One region of the Exiguobacterium sp. s35 genome, then DNA from elsewhere that is predicted to be linked to it. Evidence: riboswitches for the same ligand, from Rfam matches in the RefSeq annotation. Region 1 holds a riboswitch; the other holds the start of a gene.

Evidence for each region. A riboswitch is a leader RNA that binds a small molecule or an ion and turns the genes downstream of it on or off. The one in region 1 is predicted to bind FMN.
Region 2: it holds a riboswitch for FMN, as region 1 does, so the genes downstream of both, ribD (bifunctional diaminohydroxyphosphoribosylaminopyrimidine deaminase/5-amino-6-(5-phosphoribosylamino)uracil reductase RibD) here and KNO75_RS06480 (ECF transporter S component) in region 1, are expected to answer to the same signal.

Annotation. Positions count from the first base shown of each region.
Region 1 is NZ_JACSKI010000001.1:1,243,370-1,259,629, reverse strand. Features, by position in the region: gene KNO75_RS06490 (NupC/NupG family nucleoside CNT transporter) at 1-876, shown strand, start outside; gene KNO75_RS06485 (nucleotidyltransferase family protein) at 918-1,490, opposite strand; gene KNO75_RS06480 (ECF transporter S component) at 1,561-2,148, opposite strand; FMN riboswitch at 2,312-2,454, opposite strand; gene KNO75_RS06475 (HesB/IscA family protein) at 2,553-2,909, shown strand; gene KNO75_RS06470 (NAD-dependent epimerase/dehydratase family protein) at 3,022-3,876, shown strand; gene KNO75_RS06465 (NAD(P)/FAD-dependent oxidoreductase) at 3,916-4,893, opposite strand; gene KNO75_RS06460 (NAD(P)/FAD-dependent oxidoreductase) at 5,157-6,368, shown strand; gene KNO75_RS06455 (YuiB family protein) at 6,496-6,813, shown strand; gene glcT (glucose PTS transporter transcription antiterminator GlcT) at 6,918-7,763, shown strand; partial or broken gene ptsG (glucose-specific PTS transporter subunit IIBC) at 7,986-9,485, shown strand; gene ptsG (glucose-specific PTS transporter subunit IIBC) at 9,622-11,661, shown strand; gene KNO75_RS06435 (aldo/keto reductase) at 11,789-12,622, shown strand; gene ptsP (phosphoenolpyruvate--protein phosphotransferase) at 12,673-14,391, opposite strand; gene KNO75_RS06425 (leucyl aminopeptidase) at 14,717-16,159, shown strand.
Region 2 is NZ_JACSKI010000001.1:1,461,265-1,477,524, reverse strand. Features, by position in the region: gene KNO75_RS07635 (ABC transporter ATP-binding protein) at 1-283, opposite strand, end outside; gene KNO75_RS07630 (DegV family protein) at 445-1,275, shown strand; gene KNO75_RS07625 (sensor domain-containing diguanylate cyclase) at 1,571-3,250, shown strand; gene KNO75_RS07620 (homing endonuclease associated repeat-containing protein) at 3,296-3,937, opposite strand; gene KNO75_RS07615 (undecaprenyl-diphosphate phosphatase) at 4,390-5,202, shown strand; FMN riboswitch at 5,283-5,424, shown strand; gene ribD (bifunctional diaminohydroxyphosphoribosylaminopyrimidine deaminase/5-amino-6-(5-phosphoribosylamino)uracil reductase RibD) at 5,579-6,643, shown strand; gene ribE (riboflavin synthase) at 6,643-7,284, shown strand; gene ribB (3,4-dihydroxy-2-butanone-4-phosphate synthase) at 7,284-8,459, shown strand; gene ribH (6,7-dimethyl-8-ribityllumazine synthase) at 8,465-8,929, shown strand; gene KNO75_RS07590 (HD domain-containing phosphohydrolase) at 9,058-10,293, shown strand; gene pruA (L-glutamate gamma-semialdehyde dehydrogenase) at 10,333-11,877, opposite strand; gene KNO75_RS07580 (hypothetical protein) at 12,050-12,853, shown strand; gene bcp (thioredoxin-dependent thiol peroxidase) at 12,866-13,303, shown strand; gene KNO75_RS07570 (alanine/glycine:cation symporter family protein) at 13,809-15,170, shown strand; gene KNO75_RS07565 (methyl-accepting chemotaxis protein) at 15,206-16,260, opposite strand, start outside.

The DNA.
Region 1 (16,260 bases):
CAGTGGGTCATCCGTATCCTTGGTACGGCACTCGCGAAAGCGTTAGGAACGTCACGTAAAGAGTCACTTTCAGCAACAGCAAACATTTTCGTCGGTCAAACGGAAGCACCGCTTGTCATCAAGCCTTACCTTCCTACGATGACACAGTCTGAGCTCTTCGCAGTTATGGTCGGTGGTCTCGCATCAGTTGCCGGTTCTGTACTTGCTGGATACGCAGCACTCGGTGTACCGCTCGAGTACTTGCTCGCAGCGAGCTTCATGGCAGCGCCAGCTGGTCTCTTGTTCGCGAAAATCATCGTTCCAGAAACAGAAGAATACGATGATGACATCGAGATTGTAGAGGAAGAAGAAGACAGAGCGGCGAACTTCGTCGATGCAGCGGCACGTGGTGCTTCTGACGGTCTCTTCCTTGCTTTGAACGTCGGTGCAATGCTTCTCGCGTTCGTTTCGTTGATTGCGCTCGTCAACTTGATCCTCGGTTCAGTCGGCGGACTCTTCGGATTTGATAGCTTGTCACTCGAATTAATCCTTGGTTACGTGTTCGCGCCACTTGCATTCGTCATCGGTGTACCGTGGGCAGATGCAGTACAATTTGGTAGCTTCCTCGGTCAAAAATTAGTCTTGAACGAATTCGTTGCATTCTCTGAGTTTGCACCAATCATCGGTACTGGTGATTTGTCAGCTCGTACAGAAGCAATGATCGCATTCGCACTTTGTGGTTTCGCAAACATTTCATCACTCGCGATCCTTCTCGGTGGTCTTGGTGGTATGGCACCAAACCGTCGTGGTGACATCGCACGTATGGGTGTCCTCGCAATTCTCGCAGGTACGCTTGCAAACTTGATGTCAGCTACATTGGCTGGACTTCTTCTCTAATTAGTATAAGAAAACGCGATCACTTCGGTGGTCGCGTTTTTTTAGTGTAGGGATGATGTATACAATTTGACGTTCGGCCATTGAGCTGGCCAATTTTTTTGAGCCATTCGTTTCAAGTAGATTGGATGTTTTGAGGTGCTTGTTTCAAAATACGGTGTAGGTCTAGCTTGTAGTGTGAGAAGGTCTTGAACGCCATAGGGTGCTGAGAGAATGAGCTCACCGTCTACATTGAGACGTACCCCGATTGCGGTCACCGTCTCGGGGAAGTGCGCTAGGGCATCAATTGATGATGTATATGGTGGCAAATGGTTCACATGATGCATCCTCGCTTGGTTTTTTACAGACCAAGGTACGTTCGGGTCGAGTTGATTCAACACCTGTTCTAATTCTTTTTCGATGGATTCTTCTGACTGAGTAAGATCGAAATAAATCACATCGACGTCGTCCGTTTGGGTCGGTGCATCGTATCCATGAAGATGGTCCCATATTTTTGCGCGAATATAGCCCGCGCAAATCCACCAGTCGGGCAGATGAAGGGTAGAAACGGTGCGAAGAAGGTTCATAAGTTCTGCATCTTGTTGTAAGAAATCAATCAAATCCTCTTCATGTTTCATCAATCAAACTCCTCCTGATCCATCGGATTGAAAAAAGCACCTAGGCAACGCCTAGATGCTCGTATATCGATTATGCTTGAAGTTGTACGCGCTGACGTTCGATCCACGGCTTCAATTTCAAGAAGAGTGGAACGAAGAGTGCGCTGATCAAGATCGCTTTAATCAAGTTGAACGGTAAGATCCCGTAAAGGACGAGGTCCGTCTTCACGGCCGGGTCGGCCATGTCTGCCATTCCGAAGAAGAAGGCATAGGCTGGCAAGATGACGAGATAGTTTAAAATGGCGAGGCTGAGTGCCATCGTGATTGTACCGGCGAGTAGTCCAGAAGCGAGTGCTTTGTTCGTCTTCCGTTTGTGGTAGAACCATGCGACCGGGTACATGAATGCGACACCTGCGAAGAAGTTTGCGACTTCTCCGACCGGGACACCGCCACCGTTAAAGACATAGTACAAGACGTTTTTCAATCCGACGACCACGACACCTGCGAGTGGAGAAAAGACGATCCCAGCAATGAGTGCAGGAATGTCACTGAAATCCACTTTGAGGAATGGCGGTAAAAATGGGAGCGGGAAGTTGAATAGCATGAGTACGAACGAAATCGTCCCGAGCATCGCCAAAGTCACCATAGTTGTCAATCGTTTGTTGCGCGTAGTTTTCATCAGAATCTCTCCTTTAGGTCGCTCCTCGATGAATGGCATCCGTCGCATATAAAAACCCGATTGCAATGAAGACAATCGGGAGAGTTTACGCGCATACGAAATAGATGTTTTCCGAGGTGGAAATGTCCACGTCAAAGAAAACATCCGGATATCGGTCGGATGCCGCCATCTTCTCCCATCCAGACTGTACTGTCGGCTTTCGAATCTCACGAAATCAGCAAGCAACGCCTTGCTCGCTCACGGGCTGAGAAGAATAAATTCTTCAATACCGCCGGTCGGGAATTTCACCCTGCCCCGAAGATGGAACGATTTAATTTTTTTTGTTACAGTTTAGTTATACAAGATAATGCACAAAACTACAAGTCAATTGACTTGAATTGAAGATAAAATGAGGAGGAGTTCAGATGATTCATTTGACAGAATCAGCAGCACTTCAAGTACAAGAGATGATGAAACAGACCGAACGCCCGGATGCACAATATTTGCGAGTGAAGGTCCAAGGTGGCGGATGTACAGGACTTTCATATGGAATGGGCTTTGATGAGGAAAAGACGGATAAAGATATTCAATTCGACCATCACGGCGTCCGTGTCATCGTTGCGGAAGTCGATCACGGGGTCGTCGATGGGCTCGAGATTGACTACAAGCAATCGATGCTCGGTGGAGGATTCACGATTAAAAACCCGAATGCCATCGCCACGTGTGGCTGCGGTTCAAGTTTCCGTACGGCAACGAACGCCGGTACACCAGGAGAATGTTAATTATTTTAGACTATGGAGCGCCATAGTCTTTTTTTTGTGCGATTCGACCAGTTACGGAACGTCGGGGAAAGGGAATGTAGGGAAGAGAATCGTATTGAAGGGGGCTAGGGTGATGAGGAAAGTATTGATTTTTGGAGGATCGCGCTATTTCGGGAAACGACTTGCCTTGCGACTCGCGGAGGCGGGGGATGATGTGACAATTGTGACGAGGGGGCAATTGCAAGTTCCAGAAGCCGAAGGAATACGGTCCATTAAAGGAGACCGGCAATCGGTCGCGACGATGAAAGACTTGGCACGCGAACGGTTCGACCTTGTCTACGACAATATTTGTTTTACCCCGTATCAGGCAAAAATCGCTTCGGATGCGTTCATGGATAAGGTCGGAAAGTATGTCCTGACGTCTACAATGTCGGTATACGCGCCGGGACCTGATTTAAAGGAGAGTGACTTTAATCCGCTCCATTATGAATATCATCTAGAAGCCGAGCATGACTACGGACAAGGAAAGCGAGAGGCAGAGTCGTTCTTCTTCCACCGGGCTTCATTCCCAGTTGCGACCGTACGCTTACCAATTGTCCTCGGACCAGATGATTATACAGATCGACTCAAATTTTATGTGGACGCCATTCGCAACGAGGAACCGATTGTGTTGCATCATCCAGAAGCGAAGATGGGCTTCATCTCGAGCGCGGAAGCAGCAGCATTTTTAGAATGGGTGGGACGTGCGAACGTGACTGGACCTTTCAACGCAGCGAGTGATGGTCTCATCTCCATGGGTGCTTTAATGGAGCGAATCGGGCAACATGTCGGAAAACCTGTCCATATCATAAAAGATGGGGAGTCGTCCCCATATGATTCGGATGTCGACTATTACATGTCGATCGCTGAAGCGAAAAAGGCGGGCTTCGTGTTCACGCAACTCGATGACTGGATTGACCGGGTCATCATTCAGACGATGCGGAAATGAAAAAATCCTCTGTGGACACGGTCCACAGAGGATTGATCATTATTTCCCGGCAAATACAGATGTCGAATGTTGCGGATGACGTGCAGTCGGGTCCACAAGTTGCTTCACTTGATTGATGGCAATTGGTGCTTCACCAAAACCTGTCGCGATCAGCTTCACTTTTCCTTCGTATGTGGCGATATCACCACAAGCGAAGATCCCTGCAACTGTCGTTTCCATACGTGAGTCGACACGGATTGTGTTCTTCTCAAATTCCATTCCCCAGTTCTTGATTGGACCAAGAGATGACACGAATCCGTAGTTACAAATCAAATCATCAATCTCAACGATTTTCGACTCGCCGTCCTTATCTGTCAATTCAACAGATTCGATATGTGTCTCACCTGAGAGTGACTCGATGTTGTATGGCGTAAGGACATTAATCGTCGATGCTTTCATTTGTTCGACCGTATGTTCGTGAGCACGGAAACGGTCACGGCGGTGGACGATGTGTACTTCTTTCGCGATCCCTTCGAGCATGAGTGCCCAGTCGACAGCAGAGTCACCACCACCGGCAATCATGACGCGGCGATCACGGAATTTCTCCATGTTATCGACAAAGTAATGAAGGTTTGCGTAATCTTCGCAACCGTCAAGACCAAGTGGACGAGCCGAGAAGGCACCGTTTCCGGCAGTGATAATGACCGCTTTCGTATGGTACTCTTCTTTATTCGTCGTTAAAACGAACGTGCCGTCCTCGAGACGTTCCACCGTTTCCACCGTTTCTCCGAGGCGGTAGTCTTGCTCGAATTGATCAGCCTGTGCTTTTAATTGATCAATCAAATCCTGTGCTTTCACTTTCGGGAAGCCAGCGATATCATAAATATATTTTTCAGGATAGAGCGTTGACAATTGACCGCCGAGTTGCGGTAAACTTTCAATCAACGTCGTATCGAGTTGGCGCATGCCTGCGTAAAATGCGGTGAACAATCCAACCGGACCTCCACCGATGATGATTACATCTTTCGTCGTCTTCATCGAATTCCTCCTCAAAGCGTATACATTTATTATAGAGAGTTTATTGAATTAAATCCATTCAGTACAAACATGCAACACTTTCAAAAAAAATTCAAGAAGATAAGCTTTTCCATTGAGAATTCAAATTAAAGAGCGTACAATGAAACAGAAGCAATTGTGAACAGATGTTGAACAAGAATAGGCTTTATTGTGAACATCTATGTGAAGAAACACACAACATAGTTGTTCGAAAAAACAAAACTTTAAACAAGGTGGAAATGAACATGAAACGACCTAACATTGTTATTCTTGGCGCGGGCTTTGGCGGACTCATCACAGCCGTCAACCTTCAAAAGACACTCGCTGCAGGTGACGCGAACATCACGCTCATCAACAAGCATGATTATCACTACCAAACAACTTGGCTTCACGAACCAGCTGCTGGAACGATGAACCCAGACCAAGCACGCATTTACATTAACGACATTGTGAACCCGTCACGTGTGAAACTTGTCAAAGGGATCGTCGATCGCGTCGATACTGCTGCGAAACAAGTCACGCTTGAAGATGGTTCTGTCGTCGAATACGACTACGTTGTCATCGGTCTCGGCGGTGTACCGGAAACATTCGGTATCCCAGGCTTGAAAGAAAATGCCATGACAATTAGCTCATTGAACAGTGTTCGTAAAATTAAAGAGCACATCGAGTACTCATTCGCTCAATATAAAACAAACGGTTCTTCTGACAGCTCGTTCGTAACGATTGTTGTCGGTGGTGCTGGATTCACGGGAATCGAATTCCTCGGTGAAATCGTCAACCGAATCCCAGAGCTTTGCAAACAATATGACGTTCCACGCGAAGCTGTTCGCATCGTCAACATTGAAGCAGCGCCAACGGTTCTTCCAGGTTTCGACCCAGAACTCACAACGTACGCACAGAAATGGTTGGAGCGTAACGGTGTCGAGATGAAACTCGGTAACGGAATCAAAGGTGTTGAGCCGGGTGTTGTGACATTCGGTCCACTTCAAGGTGACACGACGGAAACGATCCACGCCCACACGATCATCTGGACAGGTGGCGTAAGTGGTAGCCCGATCATCGAAAAATCAGGATTTGAAGCGGTTCGTAACCGTGTCATGGTGGAAGCAGATAACCGCGCACCAGGTCACGACAACGTCTTCATCATCGGTGACTGCTCGGCAGTCATGGATCCTGCTTCGAACCGTCCATACCCACCAACGGCACAAATCGCAACACAACAAGCGCACAACGTTGCGAAAAACATTGCTGCGCTCATCAATGGCAAATCGACTTCGAAGTTCACTTACGAGAGCAAAGGAACAGTCGCTTCGCTCGGTCATAACGATGGAATCGGAATCGTCATGGGTAAAAAAATCTTCGGTCGCAACGCTTCATTCATGAAGAAAGTCATCGACAACAAACACTTCATCGAATTGAAAAAATACGGACTCGTCCTCAAAAAAGGGAAGTTCTAATTTTCGATTAACGTACGGCTCGTTCTGATTCAGAACGAGCTGTTTTCTTTCGAAATTGTCATAGGAAGTTCTTTGACCACGTCGGTTGAAATTTTGTATAATGGAGAGCGGACAAGGGGGGCATCACATGCATATTATCCAAGCAGTCATTGGGGCCGTTTTATATATGACGATTTTTTTCAGTATCGGCTTCATCTTGAATATGTTACTTAAAAAGACATGGACACTCGTGTTCATTTATCCGATTTTTGTCATCATGATGATTGATAATGTCAAACTTTCGAGTTACGTGACCGAGACGTCAACTGCACTCACGGGGATCTATGAAGGTCTCGTCGGATTGCAACTTCTCGATTTGTTCATGCTCGGTTTCGGGTTGCTCGGAGCAATCTTGGCTGGCGTGACGATTCGTTTCTTACGGAAGAGCGGTTATTCAATGTTTTAAATGGCGACAGAAATGTTCGCCTTTTTTGTTTTGTCCCTACTTTTTTAGGGCATGAACCGATATACTAGATAGCGAAACGATTTTTAGTAAGGGATGCGATGCGAATGACATTACCGATGTATACGATCAAAAAAGTGTTGAATAATAGCGTTGTCATTTGTCAACATGATACGGATCCGGAAGTCATTCTACTCGGGAAGGGAATTGGCTTTGGCAAAAAACCAGGCGACCTCGTCGACCCGGCCAGCGTCCCGGAGAAAGTGTATCAACTGACAGATAAAGAAGAACAGTCGCAGTATCAAGAGCTCGTCAAACATGTCGATGAGGATTTTATTGCGTTCATGCAAGAGATCGTCGGCTTCATCGAGACGAGTACGGGTAAAAAAGTCGATGAGCACATTCATATCGGCTTGACCGACCATTTGTTCTTCACGATGAAACGAATCGAGCAAGGGATGGAAGTGACGAATCCGTTTTTACTTGAGACGGAATCTCTTTATCCAAACGAGTTTGCGCTCGCGGAACGAATCGTCGATATGTTCCATGAACGCTTGAACGTACTTCTTCCAGATGCGGAGACTGGATTCATTGCCCTCCATATTCACTCAGCGACGACGTTCAAAAATGTCCTGGAAGTGAATCGTCATAACCAAATCATCGGCCAAATCGTCCAGACGATTGAGAGTCGTTTGAACGTAAAATTGGACCGAACTTCACTCGATTATAAGCGCTTACTTCGGCACTTAAGGTACGCCGTTGAGCGGGTTGCGACGGGTGAGATGGTCGAGGCACCACAAAAAATTGAAAAGGTGTTGCGCGACGAATATCCGCTATGCTATAGTACTGCTTGGGAGCTGATGGGCATCATGGAACGCGAGTTAAAGCGTCCCGTCCCACGAGGTGAAGCGACATATTTGACGATGCATCTCCAGCGCCTAACAAGTAGATAAATGATACCACGTGTCTTACGTGTTACTGATTCGATCAGGCATGAGTAAGGAGTGGAACGTTATGTGATGTCTCCGTTGGGAGAGGTCTACGTTCTATCCTTATTCATGCCTTTTCTGTTTTTATAAACGTGATTTATGAAAACGTTTAGATACGTCGGTTGTCTGACATCTACACCGCTATCATATTGTTTATACGTACTTAAAAAAAAGGAGGAAATGTTGATGTTTAAGCAGATCTTTGGTGTTCTTCAAAAAGTCGGTAAAGCACTTATGCTTCCTGTTGCGATCTTGCCGGCAGCCGGTCTTCTTCTTGCATTCGGTAACGCAATGCAAAACCCACAACTTACATCACGCGCCGATTGGTTAACAAACGACGGTATCGTGAAATTCGCTCAATTGATGGAGCAAGCGGGTGGAATCATCTTCTCGAACTTGGCGCTCTTGTTCGCAGTCGGTGTCGCCATCGGTTTAGCAGGTGACGGAGTTGCCGGACTTGCAGCAATCGTCGGATTCTTGATCATGAACAAAGTGATGGGTGTTTGGCTCGAACTCACACCTGAAGTGTTAGCTCAAGGTGACCCAGCATACGCGAACGTACTCGGTATCCCAACACTCCAAACAGGGGTATTCGGAGGGATCATCATGGGTCTCATCGCCGCATGGGCCTATAACAAGTACTTCAATATTGAATTGCCACAGTTCCTTGGTTTCTTCGCTGGTAAACGTTTCGTTCCAATCGTAACAGCAGTTGCAGCAGTCGTTGCTGGTTTCGTCATGCTTTTGATCTGGCCACCAGTACAAGATGGTTTGAACGCATTCTCAAAAATCATGTTGGAAGAAAACCGTACATTCGCAGCGTTTGTCTTCGGTTTGATCGAACGTTCATTGATTCCATTCGGTCTTCACCACATCTTCTACTCACCGTTCTGGTTTGAATTCGGTTCATACACGGATGCAGCGGGTAACGTCGTTCGTGGTGACCAAGCGATCTTCTTCGCACAAATTCGTGACGGTGCTGAATTGACAGCAGGTACGTTCATGACTGGTAAATTCCCGTTCATGATGTTCGGTCTTCCTGCAGCAGCACTCGCAATGTACCATGAAGCACGTCCTGAGCGTAAAGCGGTTGTCGGTGGTCTCTTGGCTTCTGCTGCCCTTACATCGTTCTTGACTGGTATCACAGAACCAATCGAGTTCTCATTCTTGTTCGTAGCACCACTTCTCTTCGCAGTACACGCAGTGTTCGCAGGTCTTTCGTTCATGACGATGCACCTCTTGAACGTTAAGATCGGGATGACGTTCTCAGGTGGTTTGATCGACTTCTTGCTCTTCGGTGTTCTTCCAGGTCGTACGGCTTGGTGGCTCGTCATTCCAGTTGGTCTCGTGTTCGCGGTTGTTTACTACTTCGGATTCCGCTTCGTTATCCGTAAGTTCAACCTTAAAACACCAGGTCGTGAAGATGAGGTTGTTGAACAATCAACAGCTACTGGTTCGGAACTTGCACAAGATATCCTCGTTGGTCTTGGTGGCTCACAAAACATCAAGCACCTCGATGCATGTATCACACGTCTTCGTGTCGAAGTAAAAGATAAGAACCAAGTCAACAAAGATGAGTTGAAACGCCTTGGCGCATCTGGTGTCCTTGAAGTTGGTAACAACATTCAAGCAATCTTCGGACCACGTTCGGATGCATTGAAATCAGAAATTCAAGCGGTTATCGCTTCAGGTAACGAAAAGAAAGCAAACTAATCATCATTTAGACCAATCCTTCGGGGTTGGTCTTTTTCTTTTATATGAAACGGTTTCATCCAAACGTTAGAGGGAAAAAGTAAGTATTCTGACAAAGGAGGGAACCATGATGTGGAAGAAAGTGTTTGGCGTTTTACAACGGGTCGGGAAAGCACTCATGCTTCCGGTTGCGATTTTACCGGCAGCCGGTCTTCTCTTGGCGTTTGGTACCGCATTCCAAAACCCGGACCTCGTTGAATTGCTCCCGTTTCTGGCAAATGACTCACTTGTCCTGATTTGGCAAGTCATGACAGATGCCGGGGACATCGTCTTCGCAAACTTAGGGTTACTGTTTGCCGTCGGGGTCGCGATTGGCCTGGCGAACGGGGATGGGGTTGCTGGTCTGGCAGCCATTGTCGGTTATTTGATCATGAACAAAGTTATTAGCACGTGGAACGGGATTACCGCGGAAATCGTTCAAGGCGATCCGCAGTATGCGTCTGTTCTCGGTATCCCGACGCTCCAAATGGGGGTATTCGGGGGTATTATCGCAGGTCTTGTTGCAGCTTATGCGTACAACAAGTATTTCAACATCAAGTTGCCAGATTTCTTAGGATTCTTTGCCGGGAAGCGGTTCGTCCCGATTGCGACGGCCGCATTCAGTTTGATTATCGGGATTGCGCTCGCGTATATATGGCCACCGATCGGGAATGCGATCAATACGTTCTCAAGTACGGTCATCGAGGCAAACGTTGCCTTATCAGCATTCATCTTTGGATTGGTAGAACGTTCCTTGATTCCGTTCGGTCTTCACCATATTTGGTATTCTCCGTTCTGGTTCCAATTCGGGGAATATACGAACCAAGCCGGTGATCTCGTACAAGGGGACCAACGGATTTTCTTCGCGCAACTACGTGACGGCGTCGAGTTCACAGCCGGTACGTACATGACCGGGAAATTCCCGTTCATGATGTTCGGGTTACCCGCTGCCTGTCTCGCCATGTTCCACACGGTTCCGAAAGAACGTCGGAAAGACGTCGAAGGTCTCTATTTCTCAGCTGCCCTCACGTCATTCTTGACAGGGATCACAGAACCAGTCGAGTTCTCATTCGTCTTCGTCGCACCACTTCTCTTCGGAATTCACGCCGTCTTTGCGGGTCTCTCCTTTATGACGATGCATCTCCTGAACGTCAAGATCGGGATGACATTCTCTGGAGGTCTTATTGACTACCTTCTCTTCGGCGTCTTGCCGAACCGAACAGCCTGGTGGCTCGTCATTCCGGTCGGACTCGTCTTTGCGGTTATCTATTACTTCGGATTCCGCTTTGCTATTACGAAATTCGACCTGAAAATCCCTGGACGTGACGTTCAGACCGCCGCGAAAGGGGACAAAGCAGGTATTGGGGACGACTTGCCGTATGAAGTGCTCGTCGGACTCGGTGGTCCTGAAAACATTAAACATTTGGATGCTTGTATCACTCGACTTCGTGTTACGGTCAATGACGTCAAACAAGTCGACAAAGACCTCCTGAAAACACTTGGTGCTGCCGGTGTCCTTGAAGTAGGGGATAACATTCAGGCCATCTTTGGACCGAAGTCGGATACGCTCAAATCACAAATCGCGACCATCATCGAAGGTGGCGAGTATAAACCGAAAGAAAAAGTTGAAAAAGCGGTGATTACACCGGAAGCGGCTGAACAAGCTGATCATCGCTTCCTCGCTCCGATGTCAGGTGTATTGTTGTCACTTGATGATGTACCAGATCAAGTCTTCTCTGGTCGGATGATGGGAGAAGGATTTGCGATTGAACCAAGCTCAGGTCAGGTCGTTTCGCCGGTGACGGGTCAAATCACGACATTCTTCCCAACGAAACATGCGATCGGTATCTTGGCTGACGATGGACGTGAACTACTGATTCATGTCGGTCTCGATACGGTCAATTTGAAAGGGGAAGGATTTACTGCGAAAGTAGAAGAAGGTGCTCGAGTCGAAGCGGGAGACGTACTTCTCGAAGTCGATCTCAATGCGATTCGAGATAAAGTACCTTCACTCATCACACCGATCATTTGGACGAACGGAGACGGAAAAGTCGTCGTCGTACCGTTCGGTGAGACGGTCGTCGCAGGTGAAGCGCTCGACTTTAGAGCCGATGACAGAGGTCCAGAGTAACCAAGTTTCACACGCCGCTCCAGTAATGGAGCGGCTCTTTTTGTATAGTTACTTCAATGTGCCTTATTCCGAAAAGTAGGAATCCCTTTTATAGTGAAGAAGAATTCTCACGAAAGAAGGGGTACAAATGAAACAATCTATAGAGTTGAATCACGGACAAAAAGCTATTCCTGCGATTGGACTTGGTGTCTTCAAAGTAGAGGACGGGGATACGGTCATCGATGCCGTCGTGGAAGCGATTCGTCAAGGATACCGCCACATCGACACGGCAGCCGTCTATGAGAACGAGGAAGGTGTAGGAATCGGGATTCGAAAAGGGATGGAGATGGCGAATATTTCCCGGGATGATTTATTCATCACATCGAAACTTTGGAACGCCGATCAAGGATATGATGCTGCTATCGCTGCGTATGAAGCTTCACTCGAACGCCTCGGCTTAGAACAATTAGATTTGTATTTGATCCATTGGCCGGTGGAAGACAAAATCGTTGACTCTTGGCGCGCCCTTGAACAATTGTACCGAGACGGACGTGTCGGAGCGGTCGGAGTGAGTAACTTCCAGATTCATCACCTTGAGACATTGGCTGCAAACAGTGAACTCGTTCCAGCCGTGAACCAAGTCGAGCGGCATCCGTTGCTTCGTCAAACCGAATTATCATCGTATATGACCGAGCATGGCATCGTACCGGTCGCTTGGGCACCGCTCATGCAAGGTGGATTGTTCGAAGAGCCGACGTTAGTTACAATCGCGAAAGAAGTGGAGCGTTCTGTCGCTCAAGTGGTGTTGCGCTGGCATCTTCAGACAGGATGGGTCATCATTCCGAAATCGGTCAAATCGCATCGCATCGAAGAAAACTTCAGTCTGCATGATTTTGAGTTGAGCAAAGAACAAATGGAACGAATTGATGCACTCGACCAGCATAAACGTGTCGGTCCAGACCCGGACGACTTTGATTTCTAAATAGGTATGTAAAAAAGTCCTTCTCTCGCTCGAGAGAAGGACTTTTGACGTTATTTTTTGATGTCAAACTTTTCGCTAAGGAAGTTCACGACTTCTTCAGCTGTGTCCATGTTGAGGACTTCGTTGACGATCGATTCTGTTTCTGTCTTCGTCAAGCGTTTCACGAGGCTACGTGCACGAAGGACGCTTGAAGCTGACATCGAGAATTCATCGAGTCCAAGACCGAGAAGGATTGGAATCGCGAGTTCTTCTCCAGCCATCTCTCCACACATACCGACCCATTTGCCAGCTTTGTGTGCTTCTGTGATGACGTTGTGGAGAAGGTTCAAGATGGCAGGGTTGAACGGTTGGTACAAGTAAGATACTTTTTCGTTCATGCGGTCAGCCGCCATCGTATATTGAATCAAGTCGTTTGTACCGACTGAGAAGAAGTCGACTTCTTTTGCGAATTGTTTCGCCATGACAGCCGTTGATGGAATTTCAACCATCATCCCTGTTTCGTATTGACCGACTTCGATTCCTTCTTCTTTCAACTTCGCTTCTTCTTCAAGGAGAATAGCTTTCGCTGCGCGGAACTCCTCAAGTGTCGCAATCATTGGGAACATGATCGCGAGGTTACCGTGAGCTGATGCGCGGAGAAGGGCACGAAGTTGTGTGCGGAACAAATCTGTTTCTTCGAGGCAAAGGCGAATCGCACGATAGCCGAGGAACGGGTTCATCTCTTTCGGGAGGTCGAGGTAAGACAATTCTTTGTCGCCACCGATATCGAGTGTACGGATGACAACTTGCTTGCCTTCCATACCTTCAAGAACCGTTTTGTATGCCGTGTACTGCTCTTCTTCTGTCGGGAATGTTTCAGAGTCCATGTACAAGAACTCTGTACGATAAAGACCGATTGCATCTGAACCGTTTTTCAAGACGCCTTCTAAGTCGTTTGGCGTTCCGATGTTTGCTGCAAGCTTCACTTTATGACCGTCAGCAGTGACAGACTCTTCGTTGACGAGTTGCTTCAACTCTTCTTTGTAAGCTTCGAAATCAGCACGTTTGCCTTCGTACTCTTTGACGAGGTCTTCAGAAGGGTTGACGAACACGTCACCTTCCGTACCGTCGATAATGACGAGGTCACCGTTTTTGATTTCTTCAAGGGCCACTTTCGTACCAACGACCGCTGGAATTTCGAGTGAACGTGACATGATGGCAGAGTGAGACGTACGTCCACCGATGTTTGTCGCGAACCCTTTGACGTATTTACGGTTGAGTTGTGCCGTGTCTGAAGGCGTCAAGTCTTCAGCGATGATGATCACTTCTTCTGAGATCGATGCAGGTGTCACGAATGTCACCCCAAGAATGTGTGCCAAAACACGTTTTGTCACGTCACGAACGTCAGCTGCACGTTCGCGCATGTACTCGTTGTCCATCGATTCAAAAATCATGATCATCGTCTGTGCGACTTCGTCAAGTGCTTTCGCCGCGTTCATGTTTTCGCTTTCAATTTTATCGTTCACTTGCGAAACGATTTCTGGATCCTCAACGATTAAAAGGTGAGCTGAGAAAATCTCGGCTTTGTCTGGACCAAGTTCACGAAGCGTGTGCTCGCGGATTTCTTCAAGCTCTGTTTTAGATTGTGCGATTGCATCTTGGAAACGTGCCTTTTCTGCAGCGACATCTTCAATCTTGTGTGTTGGGATATCAAATGAAGGTGTCTCCATGACGAATGCTTTTGCAACTGCAATTCCTGCAGATGCACCAATACCTTTAATGTGTGACATAAGCGTAGTCCCTCTTTTCAAAGAAATAGTGTACTTTCCTGCCTCGTTACTTCATACCCGAAAAGAAAAAAGAATTAACGAGAACGAAGAAAGTTAAAGTAGCAACGGTCTACGACTAGGGGAAGCCTCGACCAGTCAAATTGGCCTCACTTCACGATGAAGAGAAGCCCGATTGCGTACTTTCTTATCCTATCATAAAATAAAACAACGTCACAACGAGGAGATAGCCCCTGAATTCGAAGATTTCTTGACTCTTACGCATACTATTTCATTATTTTGGAGAAGTTCGCTATGCTTACCATATATAAAGAAGGGAAGTGGCAAGATGTATCAAATTGCTCAATTAAATTGGACAGATTCATATGACACGATGATCGTTGGAATCGGTGCGGCTGATTCAATCGATGAAGGGCTCGACGCATTATTCGGTGGACGAGTGAAAGCACTTATTCAATCAGGAGACCTTTCGACGAAAACAGGAGAAGTGACGTTATTGCCGACGTTTGCTGGGGAAACGGCACGCGTCTTGTTTGTCGGACTTGGACAACGAAACGACATCACGACAGAGAATGTACGGAACTGGTTCGGGAAAGTGGCGAAGCTCGTCCATGCGCGTGGACTAAAGGACGTCGCAGTCGCACTCGACACGTTCACAAACGACGCGGCTCGCATCTTCGCAGAAGCATTTGAAATGGCGACGTATGCTCATCCTACATACAAGTCAGAGCCGAAACAAACGGTCGAAGAGCCAAACATCACACTTCTTGGGGATGTGTCACAAGAAGATATCGATGCAGGTGTTGCTTATGGGAAAGGGGTCAATGTCGCCCGAACGTTGACGATGATGCCGGCTAATATTTTGACAGCAGAGACGTTGGCGGATTATGCGGTAGAATTAGCGAAACGCCATGATTTCAAATACCGAGTGTTAGAAAAAGAAGAAATGGAAGGGCTCGGAATGGGTGCACTCCTCGCCGTAAACCAAGGCTCGACGATCCCGCCGAAATTGATCGTGTTGGAATATCGTGGTGCAGAGGAAGAAGCTCCGATTGCGGTTGTCGGAAAAGGCGTCACGTTCGATACAGGTGGCTATTCAATCAAGCCGAAAGACGGCATCGTCGGAATGAAAGGCGATATGGGTGGTGCGGCTACTGTCCTTGGACTATTCGAGACACTCGGACGCACACGTCCGAATAAAAACGTCATCGGAATCATTGGTGCGACAGACAACATGATTTCAGGCGATGCCTTCAAGCCGGATGATGTCATCACGGCGATGAACGGCAAGACGATCGAAGTACTCAACACAGATGCGGAAGGGCGCCTCGTCCTAGCGGATGCTGTCACGTTCGCGAGAACGTATGAGCCAAAAGCAATCATCGACGTAGCTACGCTAACAGGCGGTGTACTCGTCGCACTCGGTACAGACGTGACGGGCTGTCTGACGAACGATGATACCCTCTATCGCTCACTCGAAGAAGCGAGTCGCGAGACGAATGAGCTCGTTTGGCAAATGCCATACTTTGATGTGTTCATCGACAAAGTGAGAAAATCAGAAGTAGCCGACTTGAACAACTCACCTGGTCGCTTCGGTCACATGATTTTCGGTGGAGCGTTTGTCGGCGAGTTTGTCGGCGATACACCGTGGCTTCACCTCGATATCGCAGGAACGAGCGAACGTGCTGCAGCGAACGACCTCGGCCCGAAAGGCCCGACTGGTGTCATGGTCCGAACGCTTGCACGGATGATTGAAACGTGGGAGCGCTAAGAGCGCTCCTCTTGATCGGTTTGGCGATTCTGTGTGGCTTTGCGTACACGGTTTGGCCGAACCGGATCTGGTTAGGATGTACAGTATTTTTCGCCGTGTTC
Region 2 (16,260 bases), 220 kb from region 1:
GGAGATTGTATTGTTGAAAGATAAATCCGAGATGGTCGCGTCGGAATGTCGTCATCTGTTCAGGAGATAAATCGGTCAGCACCGTGTCCCCGAACGTGATCTTGCCACTTGATACGGTATCGAGTCCGCTGATGACGTTGAGTAATGTACTTTTCCCGCTTCCACTCGGTCCGAGGATGACGACGAATGCGCCGTCACGAATGGTTAGGTCAATCTCTTTCAAGGCGGCGGTCTCTACATCGCCAGTCTTGTAAATTTTATTGACGTTCTCGAGTTGAATCATCTCTCGTTCGCCTCCTTTGTTCGTTATGTATCATGTACCCGTTTCGAGGTCAGATTGGACGAGCTGCACATAGGATGTTTTGAAAAAATAGTGAAACCGCTTCACCTGTGATAAAATAATATAACCAGGTACTAAAAACTTTTTTTAAGGGAGAACTTTCCATGAAGATTGCTTATATCACGGACAGCACGATTGTCCTTCCAGATGCTTTAGTGAACCATCCAGACATTCATATCGTCCCGCTCTACGTCGTCAAAGGGGACCAACCGTATAAGGACGGGATTGAAGTCGATGCGACGACCGTCTATGAGTGGATCGATGCCGGGGAGCGTGTGTCGACGAGCCAGCCTGCCATCGGAGATTTTGTCACACTCTATGAGAAGTTGAAAGACGAGTACGATATGGGAATCGCCATCCACTTGTCGTCTGACTTGAGCGGAACGTATTCGGCATCCGTACAAGGGGCCGAAATCGCTGAATTTAAGTTACTCGCTTTCGATTCACGAGCAGGCATCTATACGATGGGACTCATGTTTGAGGAGTTGATTGAACGTGTCGAACGAGGCGATGCACTTGAAGACGTCGAAGCCTACATGAAGGAGCGCGTCGAAGATGTGCGCATCGAGTTGACGCTTCAAAATTTGACGCAGATGCAAAAAGGCGGACGTATCTCAAAATCGAAAGCATTGATCGGGAATATGCTTCAATTGAAGCCGGTACTTCGATTTGAGGATGGATTAATCGTTCCTTATCAGACCGTCCGCACATACAAGAAAGCACAAGCCCACTTGTTCGAAGTGTTGCGTGCGGCGATTGAGTCAGGAGAATGTCAGGATGTCTCGATTTTCCACGGGAACGTCCCTGAACTCGCGCAAGAATGGAAAGAACGACTCGGTGACAAGATTCCGATTCGGGTCGACACGCTCGCACCGCTTCTCGGGGCACATACGGGATCTGGGTCGATCGGGATTTCATATTTGAAAGCGAAATAAGACATGAAGGCGATGCTCGTGAGAGGATCGCCTTTTGTATGTTTCAATGTTGTTTTTGCTTCCGTAAAAAGAGAAATGTGATCGTCAGCGAATAGATCAAAAGAAATGTGATGAGAAACATGGAAAGGTCCATTGTTAGCCTCCTTTCTATGACTGTTGCCGACTTGTTGTTAAGTAAAACATCTAAATGGGAATAATTTCAATATTTCATTGTCTCAACTTTCAAACAATTGCTGGAATGTTTTTGCATTACGGGTCATACTAGAAAAAATGAACGGGAAAAGGGGAGAAGACGATGCGATTTCGGAAGTATCTAGTTCGGAGCTGGCTCGCATGGGCCGTCGTCTTCACAGGTGTGACGTATTTGACTTTGCACCACCTCGAATCGTTCGACTGGCCGTTGTTTTGGTTTATCTATACACTAGGTGCTTTGTTCGTCATGAACCCGCTCAAGCGTAGACATCTGCATTTCACGTTCCATGAGATGTTCGTCTTTATCACGTTCTTCCTCTATGGACTCGCCCCGGCCCTCCTGATGGGACAGCTCCTCTTGTTCACCTTTCAGGCGAGGACGTTCAACCGTCGGGTAGGGCGTCGTCGTTTCTTACATTTCTATCCGCTCAATACGGTAATTGAATGCCTCCTCGTCCTATTGCCAGGCCTAGCCTATATCGGCCTCGGTGGACGCATCGGTGAACAGGTTCATTTGATGCAACAAGGCGTGGCGATGTTGGCGTTCTTAGGTACGCTCTTCCTCGTTCTAACGATGAGTTTTGCCCTGTCGTACTTCATGGTCGGAGAACGAATCCCGTTACCGATCATGTGGCGGTTGATTCGATTCGATTGGCTCGTCGTGTCACTCGAACTGTTGTTCACGATGATTGCGATTGAATCGTATCTCGTGTTTGGATATGTCGGGCTGATTGTCACATTCTTCGTTCTATCCGTCTTAAAGATGACGATGTCGAAAGCGACGGAGACAGAAGAGACGAAAACAAAAGTCGATCAGATCGAGCGATTGAAAGAGCAGCTCTATCGTGTCGATAGTGAACAGCTGTTGATTGAAAAGTTTTGGAACGGACTACGTGACGTCGTTGAAGTCGAACGTGGTTGGCTGCAGGTCAACCGAAAAGGGGAGCGGACGTTTTATGATATGACGGGACGCATCATCCCGAGTGTGCCGGACGCTTATACGATCGAGCGCTATCAAGACGAGGATGAGCCATGTTTCGTCTATGATTCACTTCATGAATGGCATCCCGACTTGCAACAACAGCAACAAGAGCTTCATCATTCGGCGCTCGTTATCCAGCCTGTTTGGGGAGCGGAAACGGCCGTCAGCTGTATGGTGTCGACGACAGCGAACGGCGCGTATGAGATGCCGATTGCCGTCGAAGTGAATCGGCTCCTCAAAACGTTGTCGTGGTCAATCGAGCGAATCGATGAGCGGGACCGCCTTCAACATGAGAGTTTGACGGACCCGTTGACAGGTCTCCATAATCAGCGGGCGTTACGTAACTGGACGACAGAACGATTGAACGACGTCGCATCCTATCCACTATCCCTTTTCCTAGTTGATTTGGATCATTTCAAGTCGATCAACGATACATATGGACATGCGTTCGGGGACGAGGTGTTGATTGAGGCCGGACAATTGTTCACGCGTAGCGTTCGGGCGACAGATTTGGTGACACGGTATGGTGGCGAAGAATTTGTATTCGTCTTTCCTCGGATGGATGAGGCTGTAGCCCAACTGGTCGGTGAAAAGATACGCGACGCACTGAAACGACATGACTTTGGCACGGAAGGGACACGCATTACGGTGACGGCGAGTATTGGGATCGAGACGATTCATGAATATGAAGACCTCGATACGGTACTTCGGCATGCGGACCGAGCCATGTATGTCGGTGCCAAGTTCAATGGTCGTGACCGGGTCGCCCACTATCAAGGATTATCAACAGAAGTCAGATGAAAGGAGGATCCGCCAAATGGCAGATCCTCCTTTTGTATGAAAAGATTATGAGTTCGTATTATAAAGTTCCGATTCAACAGCATGAACGGCGGCTGACCAAGAGCCGTAACGATGTAAGATCGCTTTTGTCGAAGGCTTGTTGTTACGCTTCGCCCATTCCCGATATGCTTCGAAGGAGAGGGAGAAGCCCATTTCCTGAATGGCTTCACGGAGCGCGTTGGAGAGTTCCGTTTTCGAATAGGTGACACTCGCCTCAAGTCCTGCCTCGGCACAGGCATCATGCCACGAACCGAACGTCTTGACGATGTGATAATGGCTCGGTGCCTTCGGATGGAGCTTTCGCCATTGCTGATACTTCTTCAAGGTGATAATCGAGCCCATGTCTCGCGAATAAAGCGCAAGTGTCTCGATGATGTCCTCGCGTGTATACTTTGGCATTTTGTCTGGCAATTCGACAGTTGCTTCTCCATGCCATTCATAGCCTGCGATGGCAAGTGCCTCAGCCCATGACCCGAACTGTCTGATGATCGATTCAGGAGATGGCCAATTCTGTTCCATGGCAAAGCGACGATAGACAGAACGGCGCGGACGTTCCTTCAACAAGTCCCCGAGAAGGCGGATGCAATGGATCATCCTCTGCTGTTCAGTGGACAGGTGATGGGATTTAGTGGTTAGCGTTTGACTCAATGATGGTTCCTCCTTCCGTGGACTCAAATATGAACCGACAAAGATGAAAAAAATGCTCCTACAATCATACTATCGGATGGTTTTTCGGATTTATTAACGTGATTTTGAAAATTTTTAAACATATTCTAAGAAATGGATAGGTCTAAAGTCACAGAAAAAGATTTCAAAAAATGGTAACAGTTCTATTACAAATTAAATCGAATTTCGAGATAAATGTAAACAAAAAGTTTTAATCAACCAAAAATGTCATATTTTATAAAAAAGTACCCAACTGGAGAAATGGGGTCATCGCCTTCGCTCCAGATGAGTACCCTTCTATAATAAATTTAATTTTCAGACTAATCAATCGAATATTGAAATTACATCAAAAAATTTTTAACAGCTGGTCAACGAAAGTCCAATTCTGCTAAAATAGGCGCATTGAGTGAAAAACAGAAAAGAGGATTACCATTATGACAGTTTGGTTATTTTATACGTTGCTCGGATTGATCCAGGGATTCACGGAGCCGATTCCGATTTCATCAAGTGGACATCTTGTTATCTTCCAAGAATTATTTAACATCGACTTGCCGGGATTGTCATTTGAAGTTTTCGTAAACTTTGCTTCGCTCCTCGCGGTTTTGACGGTCTATCGTAAAGATGTCATCCGTCTCATCGTCAGTTTATGGACGTTCCTATTCAAGAAGGACCGAACGGAAGAAACGATGGTCGATGTGAAGTTTATCGGCTTGCTCCTCGTCGCAACGGTTCCAGCCGGTGTCCTCGGTGTCATTTTCGGCGACTGGATCGGAGAAGTACTCGGTGGCGTCGCGACGGTCGGATATACGCTCATCATCACAGGTCTCGCGCTTTGGTTCATTCGAAATATGCGCGGGAATAAAGGGGACGGCGGTATCACGTTACGTGACGCCATCTTGATTGGGCTCGCCCAAGCGGTAGCACTTATCCCAGGCATCAGTCGCTCTGGGGCGACCATTGTCATGGCGATGTTACTCGGGATCAAGCAGGAATCAGCACTTCGTTTCTCATTCTTCCTGTTCATCCCGATCAGTCTCGGAACGATGATTTTGGACGGTCCGGCTTTGTTTACGAACCCGGAGACGCGTGACTTGTTCGGCCCGCTCATCTTGGCGTTCATCGCCTCATATGCGTTGACTGCGATTTCGTTGAAGTGGTTCCAACACATCATGGCTAAAGGCGAACTGAAGTATTTCTCATATTATTGCTGGATTGTCGGGCTTCTTGTCGTCCTCTTTCTCGCATAATCGAAGCGCTACTCTTACGAGTGGCGCTTTTTGTTTTGCGAAATAAAAACAATTGCGATACAGTAAATCTGTACAAACAAATATTCCTTCGGGGTCGGGTGAAATTCCCAACCGGCGGTGATGGGCCACGCCCTAAGTCCGTGACCCGGGCGCACGTGTGCGAACGGTGGATCTAGTGAGACTCTAGAGCCGACAGTATAGTCTGGATGGGAGAAGGAACAAAAAACAGGTCCGCGTGACCTGTGCTTCGTCGTACGCTTTTCTGTAAAGAAAACGTTTATTTGGCTTGCCCAAAAGCGACGAAAACCCTCCCACCAAGACCCTAAGGACCTTTCCTTAGGGTCTTTTGTTTGTACGGAAAAAAGGAGGGAGAACGATGAAACAGTACATGAAACTGGCCATCCAATTGGCGAAATCGGCCGATGGACAGACTGGGGCGAACCCGCTCGTCGGTGCCGTTCTCGTCAAAGACGGTCGCATCGTCGGGCTAGGCGCCCATCTCAAGGCGGGCGAACCGCATGCCGAGGTTCATGCAATCAAGATGGCAGGTGCGGCAGCGAACGGAGCAACACTTTTCGTCACGCTTGAGCCGTGCTCGCATCACGGGAAAACACCACCGTGCGCCGACTTGATTGTAGAGTCCGGAATCAAACGGGTCGTCATCGCCATGGAGGACCCGAACCCGCTCGTTGCCGGAAAAGGAATCATGCGTCTCCGGTCGGCTGGGGTCGAGGTCGAAGTCGGACTGCTTGAAGATGAAGCAAGGGAATTGAATCCAGCGTTCTTGCGAGCGCTCGAGACGAAACGACCGTACGTCATCTTAAAGACGGCGACGAGCCTCGACGGGAAAGTTGCCTTGGAGTCGGGGGAGAGCCAGTGGGTGACGAGTCCAGAAGCTCGTCGTGACGTTCATGAACTACGCGCGACAGTCGATGCGATTTTGACGGGGATTGGAACGGTGCTCGCCGATGATCCGGCACTGACCGTTCGATTGGACCGAGAGACACGTCAGCCTAAGCGAGTCGTCCTCGACCGTGACCTTCGCTTGCCACTCGCGAGCACGCTTGCTCGAACGGCTGAAGACGTACCGGTCCTCCTGTTCACTTCGTCAGACGATGAAGAGAGACGGGAACGGGCGCGTGCTATGGGCATCGAGCTATTCGATTATACGTCGCTAGGGAACATGCTCGAGACATTGTACGCGAACGGGGTTGGGCGCTTGTTGGTAGAGGCGGGACCGACGCTTGTCACGTCCCTTCTTGACGGAGGGTATGTCGATGAATGGGTCGCCTATCAATCACCGCGCGTATTCGGCGGGAAGAACGGCATCTATCGCTCGCAGCAGGAAGGCTCGATCGATGCGATTGCTCGCTTTGGCATTCATCAGGTCGAGACGATTGGACCTGACCTGAAAGTCGTCCTTCGAAAGGGGGCGCTCTGATGTTTACCGGAATCGTAGAAGAAATTGGTTCGGTCAAAGCGGTGAAGCGAAATGGACCGTCCTTACGGCTCGTCCTATCGGGTGCGAAAGTGCTCGAGGACGTGAAGGTCGGGGACAGCATTGCGGTGAACGGGATTTGTCTGACGGTCACGACGTTTGACGCGTCGACGTTCGCTGTTGATGTGATGCCAGAGACGTTGAAAGCCTCCAGTTTAGATGGGGTCAAGCCGGGCACACGAGTCAATCTGGAGCGGGCGATGCCAGCGGACGGACGATTCGGTGGGCATTTCGTGTCCGGACACGTCGACGGCGTCGGACGCATCGCCAAGAAACGTCCACTCGCGAATGCCGTATATGTCGACATTCAATGCGACCGTTCGCTTCTTTCATACATCGTGCCTAAGGGATCGATTTCTGTGGACGGGACAAGTCTGACCGTATTTGATGTATCAGAACGTGGATTTACCCTGTCCTTGATCCCGCACACGTATAGCGAGACCGTTCTCGGATCGAAGCATGTCGGCGACTCTGTCAATTTGGAATGTGATCTGTTAGCAAAATATATGGAAAAATTAGTCGGGCAGTCGAAGATGACACTCGAGTCTTTGGCGTCACAAGGTTATGGAAAGGCGGGATGGTAATGTTTGATTCGATCGATCGAGCGATTGAGGAGTTAAGACGCGGACGTCCCATCATCGTTGTCGATGACGAGGACCGTGAGAATGAAGGTGACTTTGTCGTGCTCGGTGACAAGATGACACCTGAGACGATGAACTTTTTAATCACGGAAGGAAAAGGACTCGTCTGTGCAGCCGTCGCCGAAGAAGTCGCGGCACGCCTTGACCTTGTGCCAATGGTGACGAACAGTACGGACCCACATGGGACGGCATTTACGGTCAGTGTTGACCATGTCGATTCGACGACAGGCATCTCTGCGAGCGAGCGCTCCCATACCGTTCGCGAATTGGCGAATCCGTCATCACGTCCGTCTGACTTTCAACGCCCGGGACACCTTTTCCCACTCATCGCCAAAAAAGGAGGCGTCTCCGTGCGCCGTGGCCATACGGAAGCGTCCGTCGATTTGGCACGACTTGCAGGCAGTGAACCGGTAGCCGTCATCTGTGAAATCATTCGTGAAGACGGGGAGATGGCTCGCGTACCAGACTTGGTGCAAGTCGCCAAACGTCACGAATTGGCCTTCATCACAATCGAGGCGTTGGTCCGATATATGGAGACAGACCTTGTCACGCGCGAAGCGGACGTGTCACTTCCCTCATCAAAAGGCGCGTTTCGGATGATCGGATACGCGAACCGATTCGACCGACACGAGCACGTCGCACTCGTGACCGAGACGCTGTCGGACGTCCCGCTCGTTCGAATTCATTCGGAATGTTTGACGGGAGACGTCTTCGGGTCGTTCCGATGTGATTGCGGTCCACAACTCGATACTGCTATCGGTCGAATCGAACAGGAGTCGGGCATCGTCCTTTATATGCGCCAAGAAGGACGAGGGATCGGACTCGTGAACAAATTGAAAGCATACGCCTTGCAAGAGGAAGGGTTAGACACGGTCGAGGCGAACGAGGCGCTCGGATTCCATCCCGACATGCGTGACTATCGTATCAGTGCGGCGATGCTCCGCGACCTCGGAGTGACCCGTGTTCGCCTCATGACGAACAACCCAGAAAAAGTCGATGCCTTAGAATCATGTGGCATCACCGTCGTCGAACGTGTCCCGCTTCATGTCGGATCGCACGAAGCGAACGAGTCATATCGAATGACGAAACAACTCAAAATGAACCATATCGGAGGATGAATGAGATGACATATACATTTGAAGGAAACTTAGTTGGAGAAGGCTTAAAGATTGGAATCGTCGTCGGACGATTTAACGACTTGATTACGATGCGTCTACTCGATGGAGCGAAGGATGCGTTGAAGCGTCACGGCGTGAAGGAAGAGGACGTCTCGCTCGCTTTCGTCCCGGGTGCGTTCGAGCTCCCGCTCGTTGCGAAAAAAATGGCGATGAGCAAAAAATACGATGCGGTCATCACACTCGGTGCCGTCATCCGTGGCGCAACACCGCACTTTGATTATGTATGTAACGAAGCGGCCAAAGGAATCGCGCAAGCGAGTTATCAATCGGAGGTCCCGGTCATCTTTGGCGTATTGACGACGGAGACGATCGAGCAGGCGATTGAACGTGCTGGTACGAAAGCAGGGAACAAAGGCTGGGAAGCAGCGACGTCAGCCATTGAGATGGCGAACTTGTTAAAGCAAGTGTGATGAAGAACCGGGCGCATCGTCGCTCGGTTTTTTGAATTGGTATAAGCAGGGTAAAAAGACTGAAAATTGGGTAAAATAAACTCATGGAACGATTGATTTCATTTCAGACAATAAGGGAGGTTTGGCACATGGCAACTTCGCATGAATCATTGACGTTACAGTTACAACAACAAGAGCGACTCCATCACCTGCTTTCGTCACTCCTCAATCGCTTTTTAACAACAGAGATTGCGGATTTCAAAAAGCGGGTTGACCAGTCGCTAGCCGAACTTGGACATTATTTCGCGGTCGACCGCGTCTATGTCTTCGATTACGATTTCACGAACCAGGTTTGTCACAACACGTTCGAGTGGTGCGCCGAAGGCATCACCGCCGAAATGGACAATCTTCAAGACGTGCCAATCGATGTGTTGCCCGAATGGGTCAACACCCATGTTGCGGGTGAGACGATGTATATTCCGCGCGTGGCTGATTTACCAGAAAATAGTGTCGTCCGCGGGATTCTCGAACCGCAATCTATTCAAAGTCTGCTCGCAGTCCCGATGATGCAAGGGAAGACGTGCCAAGGATTTGTCGGGTTTGATTCCGTCGTCTCGGAACGGACGTACACGGAATACGAACAACAGGCACTGCAAGACTTCAGTAATGCACTTCTCGGGGCGGTCGAACGACATCGGATCGAGGCGGGACGCGAAGAAGCACAGCGTATCCTTGCCGAGCGGGAAAAAGAAATGATCGATTATCAAGAAGGACTTGTCCGTACACTGTTACGCCTGTCAGCACTCCGCAACAATGAGACGGGGAACCATATCGAGCGGGTGCAGGATTTGTCGACGCTCTTTGCGACGATTTTATATGATCACCATCATCCGGATGTGTCTCCTCTTTTCATCGAAGGGATTCGACTCGCGGCACCGCTTCATGATATCGGAAAGATCTCTGTCCCGGATGCGATTTTATTGAAGGCGAACAAGCTATCCGACCAGGAATGGGTATTCATGAAAGATCACGTGCGCGTCGGGGGCGAGGTGTTGAAGGATCTACAAACACAGTTTCCTCAAAACTACTTTATCCAGATGGCTTACCAGATTGCCCTCTATCATCATGAACGTTGGGACGGGACGGGATATATTAAAGGCTTGAAAGGGGAAGAGATCCCACTTGCGGCACGAATCGTCACCATCATCGACGTCTATGACGCGTTACGGACGGTTCGCCCGTATAAACCGGCCTTCTCCCATGACGATACGATTGTCGCGATGAAAGACATGAATGGAGCGTTCGATCCGACGCTATTTGACCTGTTTTTGCTCCATCAAGAAGAGATGGCCATCATGTTCGAACAGACTTTTAAAGCACACTAATAAAGGAGACGCTCCCCCGAGGGAACGTCTCCTTGTTGATTAGAACGTTTCAGATGTCGTCTTCGCTTGCATGTGGAGTTGGATGTAATCCGGACCACCTGCTTTTGAATCCGTTCCTGACATGTTGAATCCACCGAATGGCTGGTAACCGACGATTGCGCCAGTGCAACCACGGTTGAAGTAAAGGTTACCGACGTGGAAGTTTTGGCGAGCGAACTCTTGGTTCGCGCGGTCACGCGTAAGCACCGCACCAGTCAAGCCGTACTCTGTGTTGTTCGCGATATCGATCGCTTCTTTGAAATCTTTCGCTTTTGTGAATGCAACGACAGGTCCGAAGATCTCTTCTTGCATCAGACGCGCTTTCGGGTCGACGTCTGCGACAACTGTCGGCTCGATGAAGTAGCCCGTTGAATCATCCGCGTTTCCGCCAGCGACGATGCGTCCTTCTTCTTTAGCGACATCGAAATACGATGTGATTTTCTTGAAGGCCGCTGCGTCGATGACAGGTCCCATGAAGTGTTCATTCTTCTCTGTGTTGCCGACAGAGAGTTCGTTCGTAAGTTCGACGACGCGGTCAAGTACCGTGTCATACACACTGTCCACGATGACGGCACGTGAACAAGCTGAACATTTCTGACCTGAGAAACCGAATGCCGATTTGACGATCGATTGTGCAGCGAGTTCGAGATCCGCTGACTCGTCGACGACGATTGTATCTTTTCCGCCCATCTCTGCGATGACGCGTTTGAGCCAGATTTGACCTTCGTTCAATTTAGAAGCACGCTCGTTGATGCGGAGTCCGACATCACGTGAGCCTGTGAAACTGATGAAGCGTGTCTTCGGATGGTCGACGAGGTAGTCACCGACTTCTGCGCCAGGTCCTGGGATGAAGTTGAGCACGCCTTTTGGAAGACCTGCTTCTTCCATCACTTCGACGAATTTCGCAGCGACGATTGGTGTCGTCGAAGCTGGCTTCAAGAGAATCGTGTTACCGGCAACGATTGCCGCGACAGCTGTACCGGCCATGATTGCGAACGGGAAGTTCCATGGGCTGATGACGATCCCGACCCCGAGTGGGATGTAGTCATAACGGTTATATTCGCCTGGACGGCTCTCGACTTTCTTACCTGGCTTGAGTTCGAGCATTTGACGTGCATAGTATTCCATGAAGTCGATTGCTTCTGCCGTATCCGCATCCGCTTCGTTCCATGGCTTACCAGCTTCTTTGACGAGATAAGCCGAGAACTCGTGCTTACGTTTGCGGACGATGTTCGCCGCTTTGAACAAGACGTCTGCACGGACAGCTGGGTCTACGTGGCGCCATGAGTCGAACGCTGTGAGTGCTTCTTGCATCGCACGTTCTGCGAGCTCTTGGTTCGCTTTCGAGACGCGACCAATCACTTCTTCTTTGTTCGCTGGGTTGTAAGACGTGATTTTTCCTTCCGTCGTAACCTTTTCCCCACCGATTACGAGCGGATAGTCTTTCCCAAGCTCACCGTTCACTTTCTCGATTGCCGCTTGGATCGCATCGGCATTCTCTTTTTGTGTAAAGTCTGTGAATGGTTCATGTTTGTATGGAATCATTCTCGTTCCCCCTTAAAGTGATGTTGAGCGTTAAAGCGCTTACGTCTGTATTGTATCGAAATTATCGTAGAAATCCTAGTGAAACAATTTTCCAGAAACACATGCCATTGGAGCGACGATTCGAGACATGGTAGGATGGGGGGAGAACACGGCTTTAGAAAGGACGAACAACATGAAAAAATGGCTCATTCCGCTTCTCCTCGTCTTCACGCTCGGGGCATGTGGGAACGACGAAGAGGCGGTTGTAGAAGAAACGAAACGCGCATTGCCGGATGCTGTTACAGAAGTGTATGCGGACTATCAAGCGGCGCTCGAATCGGGCGATGCCGAGGCGCTCACGGCCATCGATTATGCGGGTCGCTTGACCGACATCCCGGCGACCGGCGCTGTCACGCGTCAGCTTGCCCCAGGAGATATCTATGAGAGTTGGGTCAACGAGGACGAGGACGTGGCGTTTCTCGTCCATGAAATGGTCGACCAAGACGGCACTCCGCTCCCGAACCGCCTCAGTAAAGTTGCTGTGAAAGATGGGGAGGACTGGTCGCTCGTCATCACGCCGACCGCGTTACCAGAGGACGTGATCGCTGAAGTCGGGGAACTTCTCATCGGAGTACAGGCAAACGAATATGGGGTCAACGCGGAAGCGAACGCCCGTCTTGCGGAAGTTCCGGAAGATGAGGCCGGTCCGATTTACGACCGAGTCAATGCCCAGACCGACTATACAGCTTTAGAAGCAGACAATAATGTCTTTCTTCTGATGGCGGAGACGTTGACGGTCGAAGAGAACCAAGCGATCATGGCCGATTACTTTAAAGCGTACGAGAAGTGGTATACCGACAATGAGGCGACGCTTCGAGAAGCGGCCGCCACCGAAGACCCGATCGAGTATATCGAAACACTCGACCCGTTAAAGACAAAACTAGAGGAAGCGATCGATGGTTTTGACGAACAACTCGTCGACCCGTCGTTCGGGTAAGGAGGAAAACAGATGCTCGCACCAACATTTTCATTACCGAACCAAAACGGAGAGATGGTCTCGTTAAAAGACTATTTAGGAAAGAAAGTCGTCTTGTATTTTTATCCGCGTGACTCGACACCCGGTTGTACGACGGAGGCATGTGATTTCCGCGATGCGATGCCGAAGATGGAAGGCGCGGTCGTCATCGGAATTTCAGCGGACAGCCAAAAGAAGCACCAGAATTTTATCGCCAAGAATGAGTTGCCGTTCGACTTGCTCGTCGATGAAGATCACGAAGTGTCTGAGTTGTACGGTGTCTGGCAATTGAAGAAGAATTACGGGAAAGAGTACTACGGTATCGTCCGTTCAACTTTCCTGATCAACGAGGACGGCTACATTCAAGAAGAGTGGCGTAATGTCAAAGTGAAGGGACACGTCGAGGAAGTCGTGTCTGCAATTCATTCGTAAAACGAGCAACTGGAGGAATCGCCTCGAGCGGTTTCAGACTGTAGACAAACCATAGGTCTACAGTCTTTTTTTGACCAATCCAGGCACGGCTCGCTTTCCTAGGGGCAAGCAGTGAGCCGCATCGCGACTTTCGGTCGTTGCTGGGTCTCACTTTGCTTGCTATTCTCTCAGGAGTCTCGCCTGGCTGTACTTGGTCACTCCTCTCAATCCGACACGAGAGGTCTTTGTACTTTTACATCCGACCCATTTCTTATCGAGATGCAGTCCATCGATTAACGATTCATATTGATTGTGAAATCGGTGCTTCTTAGTGCGGAGGTATATTACAATCATATTTCGAAATAAATTTTAAAAAGCGTATGAGAACAAGGGTTCAGGGAAAATATTACAATTATATAACGGCGTGAAAGCGTTTTCTTTAGGTAGTCCACCTTGACTCGATTGTGAATGTTCTGAAAAATATAGGAGAGCGCTCAAATCAAGAACGTAGGAGGAGAGCAACACGGTGAATCAAATTGAAAGTTGGCTGTCGAGTTTATCAAATCTTGTCTGGGGGCCACATTTATTAATCTTACTCGTCGGGACAGGGATTTTCCTGACCGTCCGTCTCGGCTTTATTCAAGTGACGAGGCTTGGTGTCGGCTTGAAAGAGGCCTTTATTCCAAAGAATGAGAAACCGAAGAAGAAACAACGTGGGGACATCTCGCATTTCCAGGCGTTGATGACGGCTTTAGCGGCCACGGTCGGTACCGGAAATATGGTCGGTGTCGCGACGGCAATCGTCCTCGGGGGACCGGGTGCAGTCGTTTGGATGTGGTTATCTGGTTTTGTCGGAATGGCGACGAAATATGCGGAGGCCATCCTTGCGGTCAAATATCGTGTCGTCGATGAACGAGGCGAAATTGCCGGAGGGCCGATGTATTACTTAGAACACGGGCTAAAGAAAAAGTGGCTAGGCATGTTGTTTGCCTTATTCGCATCAGTCGCAGCCTTTGGGATTGGGAACGGGGTACAAACGAACTCAATCAGTCTCGCCTTGAACAATTCGTTCAACGTCCCAATGGTTGTGACAGGAATCGTCATGATGGCGGTGACGGCGTTTGTCATTTTAGGTGGTGTCAAATCGATCGGGAAAGTCGTCGGGATTTTTGTCCCGTTCATGATTCTTGCATATGTCGGAAGTGGGCTCGTGATTCTTATCATGAACCTCGAATTGGTACCGGGTGCCTTATCGACGATGTTCTCGAGCACATTCAGTGCCGAAGCTATCGGTGGGGGTGCGTTAGGTGCCGCGATTCGCTACGGGGTCGCGCGCGGTGTGTTCTCTAATGAGGCAGGACTTGGATCTGCACCGATCGCGGCAGCGGCCGCGAAGACCGACTTCCCAGGACGACAAGCACTTGTCTCGATGACACAGGTCTTGATCGATACGCTCATCGTCTGTTCGATTACCGGACTCACGATTGTCATGGGTGGTCAATACACGGAAGGACTTGAAGGGATTGCCTTGACGCAAGCGTCATTCGCTTATTTCTTAGGACCAATCGGTGAAATCATCGTGACGGTCTCACTCGTCTTCTTCGCCTATTCCACCGTCCTTGGCTGGTGTTATTACGGGGAACGTTCCGCGTACTATTTACTTGGGGAAAAAGTCATCGTCCCGTATCGTGTCCTCTATATTTTAGTCGCAGGGCTCGGTGCAATGACGACGAACTTAAATTTGATTTGGTCCATCTCGGATGTGTTCAACGGTCTCATGGCGATTCCGAACTTGATTGGACTCTTGTTCCTATCAGGTGTCGTCGTCGCCGAGACAAAACGATTCGAACTCGAACGAAAAAAAGAAGCGGTGCAATCTGCCGCCTAATGAGAAACCCGCCGACACGTGTCGGCGGGTTATTTTCATACCTTGAATTGTCGAATCAATGAATCGAGTTCTTCCATCTTTTGTTGCGACTGTTCGGTCGCGCGGTTCAATTCAGCGAAGCGATCGACCGACAGCGTTACTTTTTCAGCGATTTCCTGTGTACCGAGCGCTCCGTTGTTGACGGTCGTCGCCACGTCTTGAATGACACCGATCATGTTCGATGTCAATTGCTCAAGTTCACCCGCAGCAGCGGCGAACTCGGTCGCGGTCGTCTCGAAGCGACCTGCGTCCTCGCTATATTGTCCGGCTGCCTCCTCGAGTTGGTCGTAGTCTTTCAAGACATTCGTATCGAGGAAGTGAAGCATCTGCCCGGAGCTTTCATTCAAGTGGTCGACCGAATGAAGAACGGTCGTCGAGATCGCTTGGATGCGTTCGACGGTCGCCCGGCTCGTCTCGGCGAGTTTACGAATCTCATCGGCGACAACGGCGAATCCACGACCGGCCTCACCGGCACGTGCTGCTTCGATGGAGGCGTTTAGCGATAACAGGTTCGTTTGGGCGGCGATATCAAGGATGTCATTCGTGAGGGTCGCGATTTCCCGTACAGCTTTCGCGTCTTGCATCGCTTTCTCCAAGTTCGTGCGCGTTGAGTGAAGGACGCTAATCGCGTTCTCTTTCGCCTCTACCGCATGTGATTTAAGGGAGAGGGCGCGTTCATCGATTTGTTTCGCTTCGACTTTGCGCTCATCGGCCATGGTCACGATGTGGTGAATCGTCCGTTCCATATCGGATGCAGACGCATTCATCTCTTGCGCGCTTGCCGCGGTCTGTTGCATCCCGGCGGTCAAGTCTTCCGTCGTTGCGGCGGTCGTCGTCATATACGTGTCGAGTTCTTTCAACTCTTCATACATATGTGTCGATTGTTTCGTCACACCCGTTGTGACGTCGTTTACTTGAAGGATCAACTGACGCAAGTTGGCGATGAACTGATTGAAGTCACGGGCAAGTCCAGCGAACTCGTCGCGGCGCTTCACAGGAATCGACGTCGTCAAATCCCCCTCGCTCGTCGCGAGTTCGTGCATCTTCGTCT